3 regions of the Pedococcus sp. P2_A3 genome follow, and region 2 is predicted to be linked to each of the others. Evidence: riboswitches for the same ligand, from Rfam matches in the RefSeq annotation. Region 2 holds a riboswitch; each other region holds the start of a gene.

Region 1 (3,251 bases), on a different contig from region 2:
GAGGCGTCGAGCAGGATGCGCTGCGCGTTCGACCCCAGGATCAGCTTGCCGACCGGGGTGCGCCGGCGCAGACCGATGACGATGAACTCGGCGTTCTCCTCCTCGGCCACGGCGATGAGGTCCTCGGCGGGCTCGTTGCCCCGCACCAGCTGGCGCACCTCGTGCTCCAGACCCTCCTCGTCGAGCTCGGACTGGATGCGCTTGAGCTCGGTGTCGAACCGGTTGGCCTCGTCGCTGTCGAAGTCCCGACCACCACGCTGGGAGTTGATGACGATGAGCTTCGACTTGCGAAGCAGCGACTCGTCAGCAGCGCGACGCAGGGCGGCGCGCCCTTCCTTGGTAGGGACATATCCCACAACGATGGCCACGGGGACCTCCAACCTTCTGTGAACCGGGCGGTGTCAACCGGAGCAGCCGGTCCGACCAGCGCCGACCGGATCAGGTTGACCGGAGACCACTGCTGACCGGATCACTGCTGACCCAGGCGTCGTTGCCCGGACCGGTGTTGCCCGTAGCGGCAGCAGCCGCTGGGCCGACCGTACCGGAAATCCCCCGGTCAGGCAGGCGCAGCCAGCACCTTCGCCACGATCGCCCCGACCTGCTCGATCTCGATGAGGAAGCCGTCGTGACCGTACTCGGAGTGCACCGTGTGGAGCTGCGTTCCCGGGACGGCGTCGGCGATCTCCTGGGACAGCCTCGGCGGGTAGAGGCGGTCGGAGTCGACCGCGACCACCACGAGGTCGGCGGTCACCCGCTCGAGAGCGGCCGCCACTCCCCCTCTGCCCCGACCGATGTCGTGCGAGTTCATCGCCTCGGTGAGGACGACGTATGAGTTGGCGTCGAACCGCCCTGCCAGCTTGCCGGCGTGGTGGTCGAGGTAGGACTCGACGGCATACCGACCTCGCCCGCCCAGCGGGTCCTCGGCTTCCTGCGGCTCGCGGCCGAAGCGCTCGTGCAGCTCGAGCTCGCTGCGGTAGGTGACGTGCGCGATGCGTCGCGCGATCCCCAGGCCGGTGTCCGGCCCGGTGACGCGCTCGTAGTAGTCACCGCCGTGGAAGTGCGCGTCCGCACGGATCGCCAGCAGCTGCGCCTGGCACCAGCCGATCTGCTCCGCGGTCGCGTATGCCGTGCTGGCCAGCACGATCGCCGTCCCGACCCGGTCTGGGTGCGTCACCGCCCACTCCAGCGCGCGCATCCCGCCCATCGAACCGCCGAGCACGGTGTGCCAGCGGTCGATCCCGAGCGCGTCAGCCAGCAGGACCTCGGTCTGCACCTGGTCACGCACCGTGATGAACGGGAACCGGCTCCCCCACGGTGCGCCGTCCGGCGCGGGGCTCGACGGACCGGTGCTGCCCTGGCACCCCCCGAGGACGTTGGCGGCCACGACGAAGTAGCGGTCGGAGTCGAGCGGCTTGCCCGGCCCGACCAGACCGCCCCACCAGCCGGGGGTGGGGTGGCCCGGGCCCGTCGGGCCGTCCACGTGGCTGTCACCGGTGAGGGCGTGCTCGACCAGGACGGCGTTGTCGCCGGCGGCGTTCAGCTCCCCCCAGGTCTCGTAGGCCACCCGGACGGCAGGCACCACGCCCCCGCGCTCGAGCTCGATCGCCCCGAGGTCGACGAACTGACGCCGCCCGACCGGGTCGCCGTCCCGCCAGGCCCCGGAGGTCGCTCGTGGTGGGGAGGTCGTGGTCATCGAAACTGCTCCTGTGGCGCTCGCGCTTGCCGCCCAGGTGAGGGTCGGCCGGGTCTTCACCCGGGGCACCCCACCGCGAGGAGGGTTGCCGCCCAGCAAGCCGGGGCTTGGCGCTGGGACTCATAACCTGGCGCCCATCATACGAGGCGGTCTCCCCGGTGTCCGGCCCGTCCGCTGCGTGGACGGGTGCTGCGCGCGTCCGGGCCACCAGGTCAGTCGCCCCTCAGCCGCCCCCATCGGCCCGGTGCCCTTCACCCGGCCCACTCACCGGCCAGCTCGCCTGCCCACGGGTCGTCCGTGCGCGGTGCCCTGCCACGAGGACGGATCCCCAGGTCGAGCATCTGCTCCAACAGCAGGGCCAACCGGTAGTCGGGTGACGCATCCAGGGCGCGCTCGAGACAGGTCCTGGCGAGCGCACCGTCGCCCAGCCACCAGGCGAGGTTCGCCAACACCGTGAGGGGTGCTGCCGCGTGCTCGTCGGGCACCGCCCTGACCAGGTGCTGGAGCCGCAGCAGGTGTCGCCTTCCGACGACGGCCTCGTCACGACCTCGCGGTCGCCGGTCCCGCTTCCGAGTGCGACGAGCGCCCTCGGGCCAGTGCGGCCCGGGCAGGCAGGTGCGCACCGCATCGACCACGTCCGGCGGCAGGCAGTCCTGGGGCAGGGACCCGGGACAGAGCCACGCGACCAGCCCGTCCCTGAGCTGCACGTCGCGGAGGCTGTCGACGAGCAGCGCAACCTGGTCGGGACGCAGCGAGTCCACCAACGACGCGTGATCGCTCGTGGCGTCCCTGACGCCGAGGGCGACCGCCCAGGCCGACAAGGCCTCCAGCCGCTTGGCCGCCTGCCCCAGACCACCCCGTCTCGCCGCCCGCTCCCGGAGCGCCAGCCCCACCGCCGACGCCCGCTCGGGGTCAGCCGCCACGACGGCGGCGAGCGCACCTCGACCGGGCAACGGCGAGATCCCGAGCCCGACGAACTCCGCCACCGCAGGGGTGTGGGCCGGCGACGGGACCGGCGACCCGTCGGGCGGGCAGCACCCCGTGGCGCAGTCGACAGCGAACCAGCGGTCCCCGCGCACCACGATCCGGTCGAGCACCTGGACCCCGGCCCCCACCAGCTCGCGACGCACCGCGTCCAGCCCCGGCCGCCCGTCGCCTGCCCGGGTCTCGTAGGCGACCAGCAGGACCGCCTCGGGCCCCTCGCGCAGCAAGGGCGGGACGAGCACCCGGCACGCCTCGTCGGCCTCAGCAGCGGTGGGCAGGTCGACGCGCTGGACCAGCACCACGGCACGGTCGCGCAACGCGACCACCACGAGGGACTCGTGGGGGTGGTAGCCCAGCTGGTAGGGCAGGACTGCGACGACGTCGCCGGGGCTGCGCAACCGGATGGAGTTCATGCCGTCCACGGTCCCGCTCGAGGGCACCGCCCGGACACCGACAGGGCGTCGCCCTGTGGACGGAGCAGGCCGCCGGGCCCCGCTGTGCACGAAGAAGGGCGGTACGGCGCCGAATCTGCGCCGTACCGCCCTGTCGACGAGCCTGAGTGGGCTGAGTGAGC
Region 2 (3,251 bases):
TCGCGCCCGCGACGAGCAGGTGCGGCATCTTGGCCAGGTTGGCGATGACGTAGCCGCCCTCGACGTCCTTGCCGACACCCATCACCATCGGGTGCTCGTTGCCCCGCGCCGCCTGGCTGCGCAGGACGTCGCCGAGGCTGACCTTCTCGCGGTCGGCGTTGGGGATCTCGATGCCGATCGCGGACTTGCCGGGGATCGGGGAGAGGATCCGCACGTCGGCTGACGCGACGGCATACGCGATGTTCTTGGAGAGGGCGGTGACCCGCTCGACCTTGGTGCCCCGGCCGAGCTCGACCTCGTAGCGGGTGACCGTCGGGCCGCGGCTGAACCCGGTGACCTGGGCGTCGATGTCGAACTGCTCGAGCACTTGGCTGAGCGACTCGACGACTCGGTCGTTGGCGGCGCTGCGGGTCTTGTGGGGCGAGCCGGGCTCGAGGATCGCGTTGTCGGGCAAGGTGTAGGTGATGTCGCCCGCGAGCGCGAGCTGCTCGACGCGCTGCGGCAGCGGCGTGGTGGGCGGCGCCTCGAGGGCCGCCTTCACCTCGATCGCCGGGCCCTTGGCCGGCGTGGTCGGGTCGGGGGCGAGCACCCCCGGCGACGTGGGGCGCTTCTCGCCGGGACGGAACCGTCGCCCGTCCGGGGCCACGAGCGCAGCCTGCTCGAACGCCTCGTCGCCCTCGAGCGGACCCTCGGGGTCGATGACCCGGCGGCGGCGCTTCGGTTTCTCCTCGGCCACGTCGGTGGTCGAGGGTGCTGCGTCCTCGGGGTGTCCGCGGTGCAGCAGGTGGTCGCGCAGCTCGGTGAGGCGCGTCGGGATCATGTGCACCGGGGTCGCCGTCATGACGAGCAGGCCGAAGAAACCCAGCATCAGCAGGATCGGCACGGTGCCGTAGACCGACACGGCAGCCTCCAGCGGGCTCGAGGCGAGGAACCCGATGATGCCGCCACCGTCGCGCATCCCGTCCGCGCCCTGGGGCGGGGTGGGGATGTCCGCTGCCACGTGGGCCAGCCCCGAGGCCGCGAAGGCGAGGGCACCCAGCCCGACCCCGATGCGGGAGTTGGCCGAATCCTCCCGCGGTGCCCGCAGGAAGCGGATCCCGAGGAACAGCAAGGCGAGCGGCACGGCATACGCGACGCGTCCGAAGGTGCCGGCGACGACCGCGTGCACGATGTCGCCGAGGGCACCGTCGAAGGCCCACCACTCGCGGGCGGCCACGAGGATCGACAGACCGATGAGGAAGAAGCCGAGCCCGTCGCGGCGGTGCTCGGGCTCGAGCTCGCGAGCACTGGTGCCCACGCGGCGCACGGCACCGCCGGCCACGTGGGCCATGCCCATCCAGGTGCCCCGGACCGCGCGCAGCGGCAGCGGCAGCCCGCCCCCCTTGGTCGTGCCACGGGCGGGGGACTTGCGGGGCGCGCTGCTCTTGCGGTTGGCGGGGCGTGTGGTGGTGCCCCGGCTCCCGGATGTACGCGAGCCCGCTGTCGAGCGTGCGGAGGTGGACGGACGTGTCGCCATGATCCGCAGGCTACGGCAAGGTCACACCGGAAACACGCGTCACACGCGTATCACCGTCGGACAATGTGCGCCGATCGCTCCTCCTCCGAACGGACGACATCTGGCCCCGATCGGGCCCGCAGGGCCCTCTCCCCCTTACCAAGACGCAGCCCGAGGTGACACGCTCAGCACTGCGTCTGGCGGGGCCTGCGCCGACGACCCACGTGGTCGTCGGCGCAGGCGCGTATCGAGGGGGAACCGGTCGCGGGAGACGGCGTAGCCGACCCCCCGCCAGGCCACTCAGAGCCCGTCGGTCCGACGCCGTGGCACGTCTCAGATGACGGGAAGCGCCGCCCACAGGCTGGATCCCGGAGCCTCGGTACCCCTACCCTCGACACCAGGTCATGAGTGTCAGCGCGAAGCCCCGGCTTGCTGACCAGCAACCCTCCTCCGCGGTGGGGTGCTCCGGGTGACGACCGGGCCGCCTGCACCCGCAGCCGGCAAGCGCGGACTCGTGAGCACTCTCGGGTCCCACCGGACCAGGAGCACCTCTCATGTCGATCGCGAGCACCCCGCCCCCAGCCTTTCGCCGGAGCGCGCCCCTCGCCCACGCCCGCACCCACCTGCGTCCCGTCCCGGACGCGCGGTCGTGGGGGGAGGTCGGACCGCTCCCCGCAGTGGTCTCCGAAGCCCTGCCGGTGCCGACCATCGACGGCTCGGTGGACTACGCCAACTTCGACCACGCCGCCTCCACCCCGGCCCTCGTGAGCGTCAAGGCCGCCGTGGACACCGCGCTGCGCACCTACTCCTCCGTGCACCGGGGCAACGGCTGGGCCTCCCGCGTGACCTCCGCCTGGTACGAGCAGGCCCGAGCCGAGGTGCGCTCCTTCGTCGGGGCCCGGGAGGGCGACGAGGTCGTCTTCACCCGCAACAGCACCGACTCCTTCAACCTCCTGGCCCGTTGCCTCCCCCGTGACGCCCACGTCTTCGTGTTCGAGACCGAGCACCACGCCGCGCTCCTGCCCTGGTCGCCGCGTCGGACGCACCGCCTCCCGGTGCCCGGCAGCGTGGCCGATGCCGCCGTCCTGCTGCGGACGGCCCTGCGCGAGCACCCGGGACGGCACCGCCTCGTCGTCCTGGCCGGCGCGTCCAACGTCACCGGCGAGATCTGGCCGATCCGTGAGCTGGCCGCGATCGCCCGCAAGGCCGGTGCGCGCGTGGTCCTCGACGCCGCCCAGTACGCACCCCACCGGCCGGTCGACCTCGAGGACCTCGGGGTCGACTACGTGGTCCTGTCGGGGCACAAGCTCTACGCGCCGTTCGGCGCCGGGGTGCTGGCCGGTCGGGCCGACTGGCTCGACGCCGCCGCGCCCTACCTCGCGGGAGGTGGTGCCACCAAGGCGGTGACCACCCGGGGTGTCGTCTGGCAGGAGGGCGCTGCCCGGCACGAGGCGGGCAGCCCCAACGTCATCGGCGCGGTCGCCCTCGCCGCCGCCTGCCACAGCCTGCGCGCCCACGCCGAGGCGATCGAGGCCCACGAGTCCACCCTCGCCCGACGGCTGCTCGACGGCCTGGCGGCCATCGACGGCGTCGAGACCTACTCCCTGTTCAGTCCCGACCACGAGCGCGTGGCCGTCGCGACCTTCACCGTGGAGGGCGTGGAGTCCTCGCTGGTCTCCGCGGCCCTGTCGGCCGAGCACGGGATCGGCGTGCGGGACGGCAAGTTCTGCGCGCACCTGTGCGTCGACGCCCTGCT
Region 3 (3,251 bases), on a different contig from region 2:
CGACCGCGCGGCGATGCGCCGTGGCTGGGTGTGCCCGATCAGCCCGGCGGTCCCGCGTCCGACCTCGAGGCAGATCTTGGGCAGCTGCGTCGTCTTGCCCGAGCCGGTCTCCCCCGCGACGATGACGACCTGGTGGTCGCGGATCGCGGCCGCGATGTCGTCCTTGCGCGCGACGACGGGCAGGTCGGGCGGGTACTTCAGCTCGGGGACCGGGATGACCGGGCGAGGCGGTCTCGGCGGCCTCGACCGGCGGGGCCTGGTCGGCTCCCCGGTCGGCGGTGCCGACGACGTACCGGACCGGGGGCGCCTCCCCCGGTTCCGGGCAGCGCGGGGCTGCTCGGAACCGGCGGAGGACATGCCCGCAGCATACGGAGCGGGGCGTCTGCCCCGCCCCTGGGTTACGCGCCCTTGGCCGCGATGAAGCCCTGCTCGAGGTCGGCGATGATGTCGTCGATGTGCTCGATCCCCACGGCGAGCCGCACCAGCCCGGGGGTCACCCCGGCCTTGAGCCGGTCACCGTCCGGGCCCTGGGAGTGGGTCGTGGACGCCGGGTGGATCGCCAGCGAGCGGACGTCGCCGATGTTGGCCACGTGGCTGTGCAGGACGAGCGACTCGACGAACCGGCGACCCGCCTCGACCCCGCCAGCGATCTCGAAGGCGAGCACGGCACCCGCACCGCGCGGGGTGTACTTCTTCGCCTTCTCGTAGGACTCGTGGTCAGGCAGCGAGGCCCAGACGACCTGCTCCACCTGCTCGTGCGCCTGGAGGTAGGCGGCCACCTTGTGGGTGTTCTCGAGGTGGCGCTCGATGCGCAGGCTCAGGGTCTCGATCCCCTGCGCGATGAGGAACGCATTGAACGGCGAGATGGCCGGTCCGAGGTCGCGCAGGAGTTGCACGCGGGCCTTGAGGATGAAGGCCAGGTTGGCGCCCAGGGGGCTGCCGACGCCGAGGTCACGCGCGAAGACGAGGCCGTGGTAGCTCTCCTCCGGGGTGTTGTAGTTGGGGAACTTCTCCGGGTCGGCGCCGAAGTCGAACGTGCCGCCGTCGACGATCACGCCCGCGATCGAGGTGCCGTGCCCGCCGAGGTACTTCGTCGCGGAGTGCAGCACGATGTCGGCGCCCCACTCCAGCGGCCGGATGAGGAACGGGGTGGCGATCGTGTTGTCCACGACCAACGGGACCCCCGCCTCGTGGGCGGCGGCCGCCACGGCCTCGATGTCGAGGACCTCCGACTTGGGGTTGGCGATCGTCTCGCCGAAGAACAGCTTCGTGTTGGGCTGGACCGCTGCCTTCCACGAGGCGATGTCGTTGGGGTCCTCGACGAAGGTCACCTCGATGCCGAACTTGGGCAGCGTGTGCTTGAGCAGGTTGAACGTCCCACCGTAGAGGCTGGGACTGGCGACGACGTGGTCGCCCGCCTCCGCGATGTTGAGGATCGCGAGCGTCTCGGCCGCCTGGCCCGAGGCGACCAGGAGTGCCCCGACCCCGCCCTCGAGGGAGGCCACGCGCTGTTCGACGGCGTCCTGCGTCGGGTTCATGATGCGGGTGTAGATGTTGCCGAACTCCTTGAGCGCGAACAGGTTCGCCGCGTGCTCGGTGTCCTTGAAGACGTAGGAGGTGGTCTGGTAGATCGGCAGGGCGCGGGCGCCTGTGGCGGCGTCCGGCTCCTGTCCGACGTGGACCTGGCGGGTCTCGAACGACCAGTTGGTGGAGCTCATCTCGGTTTCCTTCACTCTCGTGGCCGCAATGCGGCATCGGGGCCCGTATGCCGGTGGGTCCCGATCGAGGGAGGCTGATCGAGGGGCTGGTGCCACCTCGCGGAGGTGACACCGGCGACACCGCCGGAGACGGTGCGGGACACGTGGTGGGTCTCCCGCGCTTGCGGGCGGCTGGGCGCCGTCCGCCAGGTCTTCACCCGGGGCACCCCACCGCGGAGGAGGGTTGCCGGCCAGCGAGCCGGGGCTTGTCGCTGACACTCATGACCTGTGCCGAGGGTACGCCGCAGCCTTGGCCGCCCGGCATACCCATCTCTCATTGCGGACGGCGTGGACCCCCGAGGTCGTCGCCCGCCTTGGCCCGCTCGTCACGCAGTCGGGTGGCCTCGCCGCGCTGGCGGTCGAGCTGCACGTCGCGGGCCTGCCCCGCCCCGTCGAGACCGCTCGACGCGGCCTCTGCCCCGAACCCGGTCAGCAGCATGGTGCGCGAGCGAGCCGGGTCACGAGTCGCCAGGGCGAGGTCGTCGAGCCACTTGACGCGCGCCGCGTAGCGGAGGCGTTCGGCCAGCTGTTCCCTGACCCAGTGCGCGGTGGCCGCCGGCGAGCCGGGTGGACGGGTCGGCAGGTAGGGCCGCGGAGTGCGCCTGACCTCGGTGCGGCCGACCTGACGGAGCTCCTCGAGGCTTGCGAGTCGCAGCCGCTCGCCGACGCCGTAGCGCAGCAGCCGTCGCTCCGTGCGGGTGGTCGCCGCCCGTGCTGCGGGGTTGGTCGCGAGCGCGCCACGCTTCAGCACCTTGGAGGCACGGCCGGCGCCCATCGCGGCAGCGGCCAGGCCGATCGCCGTCCAGTCACCGTCGCCGTAGCCCACCTTGACGGTCGTGTCGGCCAGCACCGCCGTGAGCCCGGCCGCCGTGGCGACCGACTGGACCGCCTTGGTCTGGGGCAGTGGGACCAGTGCGATCGTGCCCGCCACCTCCTCGAGCCCACCCGCAGCACGGCTGAGCCCGGTGAGGGCGTCGTAGGTGCGCGAGTCGGCGAGGCCGTCCTCGACGAGCCCGTGGAGCACCGCGGCGCACCGGCGGTCGGCTTCGTGGAACTGTTGCCAGGCCTCGAGGTGGCGGCGCTCGGCGTCCTGCGCCCGCTCCAGCTAAGGGACCTCGCGGCAGTGGTAGGCGGCGGCCGCAGCTCGCTGGGCGGGGTCGGCGGACTGCTCGGCTTCGGTGCGGGCGGTGCCCAGGGCCACGGCCCGCGGGTAGGCGATGCCGTGCTCGGCCACCGCTCCCGCCACCACGCGCTGGGCGTGCTCGAGGGCGGCGGCGAGGGGGCGCAGGGCGGCGGCTGACACCGCGTGGCGCCGACCCACCGCGACGAGCAGCGCGGCAGCCGCCTGGGACCGCGCGGCGAACGCCCGACCCGACGCGCTCTCCCAGGTGGCGTCCGGACCGGCCAGCCCACGCAGCACCTCGGCGAGGGTGAGCAGCCGCTCGCCCTGGGCCTGCAGCCGGTCGGCGAGGGCGCGCACCGTGCCCGGGTCGC

Evidence for each region. A riboswitch is a leader RNA that binds a small molecule or an ion and turns the genes downstream of it on or off. The one in region 2 is predicted to bind S-adenosylmethionine.
Region 1: linked by a shared signal. The riboswitch ahead of metX (homoserine O-acetyltransferase MetX) and the one ahead of AC1DX8_RS09740 (aminotransferase class V-fold PLP-dependent enzyme) in region 2 are both predicted to bind S-adenosylmethionine.
Region 3: linked by a shared signal. The riboswitch ahead of AC1DX8_RS05960 (bifunctional o-acetylhomoserine/o-acetylserine sulfhydrylase) and the one ahead of AC1DX8_RS09740 (aminotransferase class V-fold PLP-dependent enzyme) in region 2 are both predicted to bind S-adenosylmethionine.

The regions. Positions count from the first base shown of each region.
Region 1 covers NZ_JBFUCW010000005.1:142,130-145,380, reverse strand. The annotation lists gene AC1DX8_RS06030 (universal stress protein) at 1-368, opposite strand, end outside; gene metX (homoserine O-acetyltransferase MetX) at 557-1,693, opposite strand; SAM riboswitch class IV at 1,711-1,821, opposite strand; gene AC1DX8_RS06020 (DUF4192 domain-containing protein) at 1,945-3,090, opposite strand.
Region 2 covers NZ_JBFUCW010000009.1:121,680-124,930, forward strand. The annotation lists gene AC1DX8_RS09735 (FtsK/SpoIIIE family DNA translocase) at 1-1,516, opposite strand, end outside; SAM riboswitch class IV at 1,896-2,008, shown strand; gene AC1DX8_RS09740 (aminotransferase class V-fold PLP-dependent enzyme) at 2,050-3,251, shown strand, end outside.
Region 3 covers NZ_JBFUCW010000005.1:124,257-127,507, reverse strand. The annotation lists gene hrpA (ATP-dependent RNA helicase HrpA) at 1-357, opposite strand, end outside; gene AC1DX8_RS05960 (bifunctional o-acetylhomoserine/o-acetylserine sulfhydrylase) at 399-1,718, opposite strand; SAM riboswitch class IV at 1,871-1,984, opposite strand; gene AC1DX8_RS05955 (hypothetical protein) at 2,032-2,781, opposite strand; gene AC1DX8_RS05950 (hypothetical protein) at 2,863-3,251, opposite strand, start outside.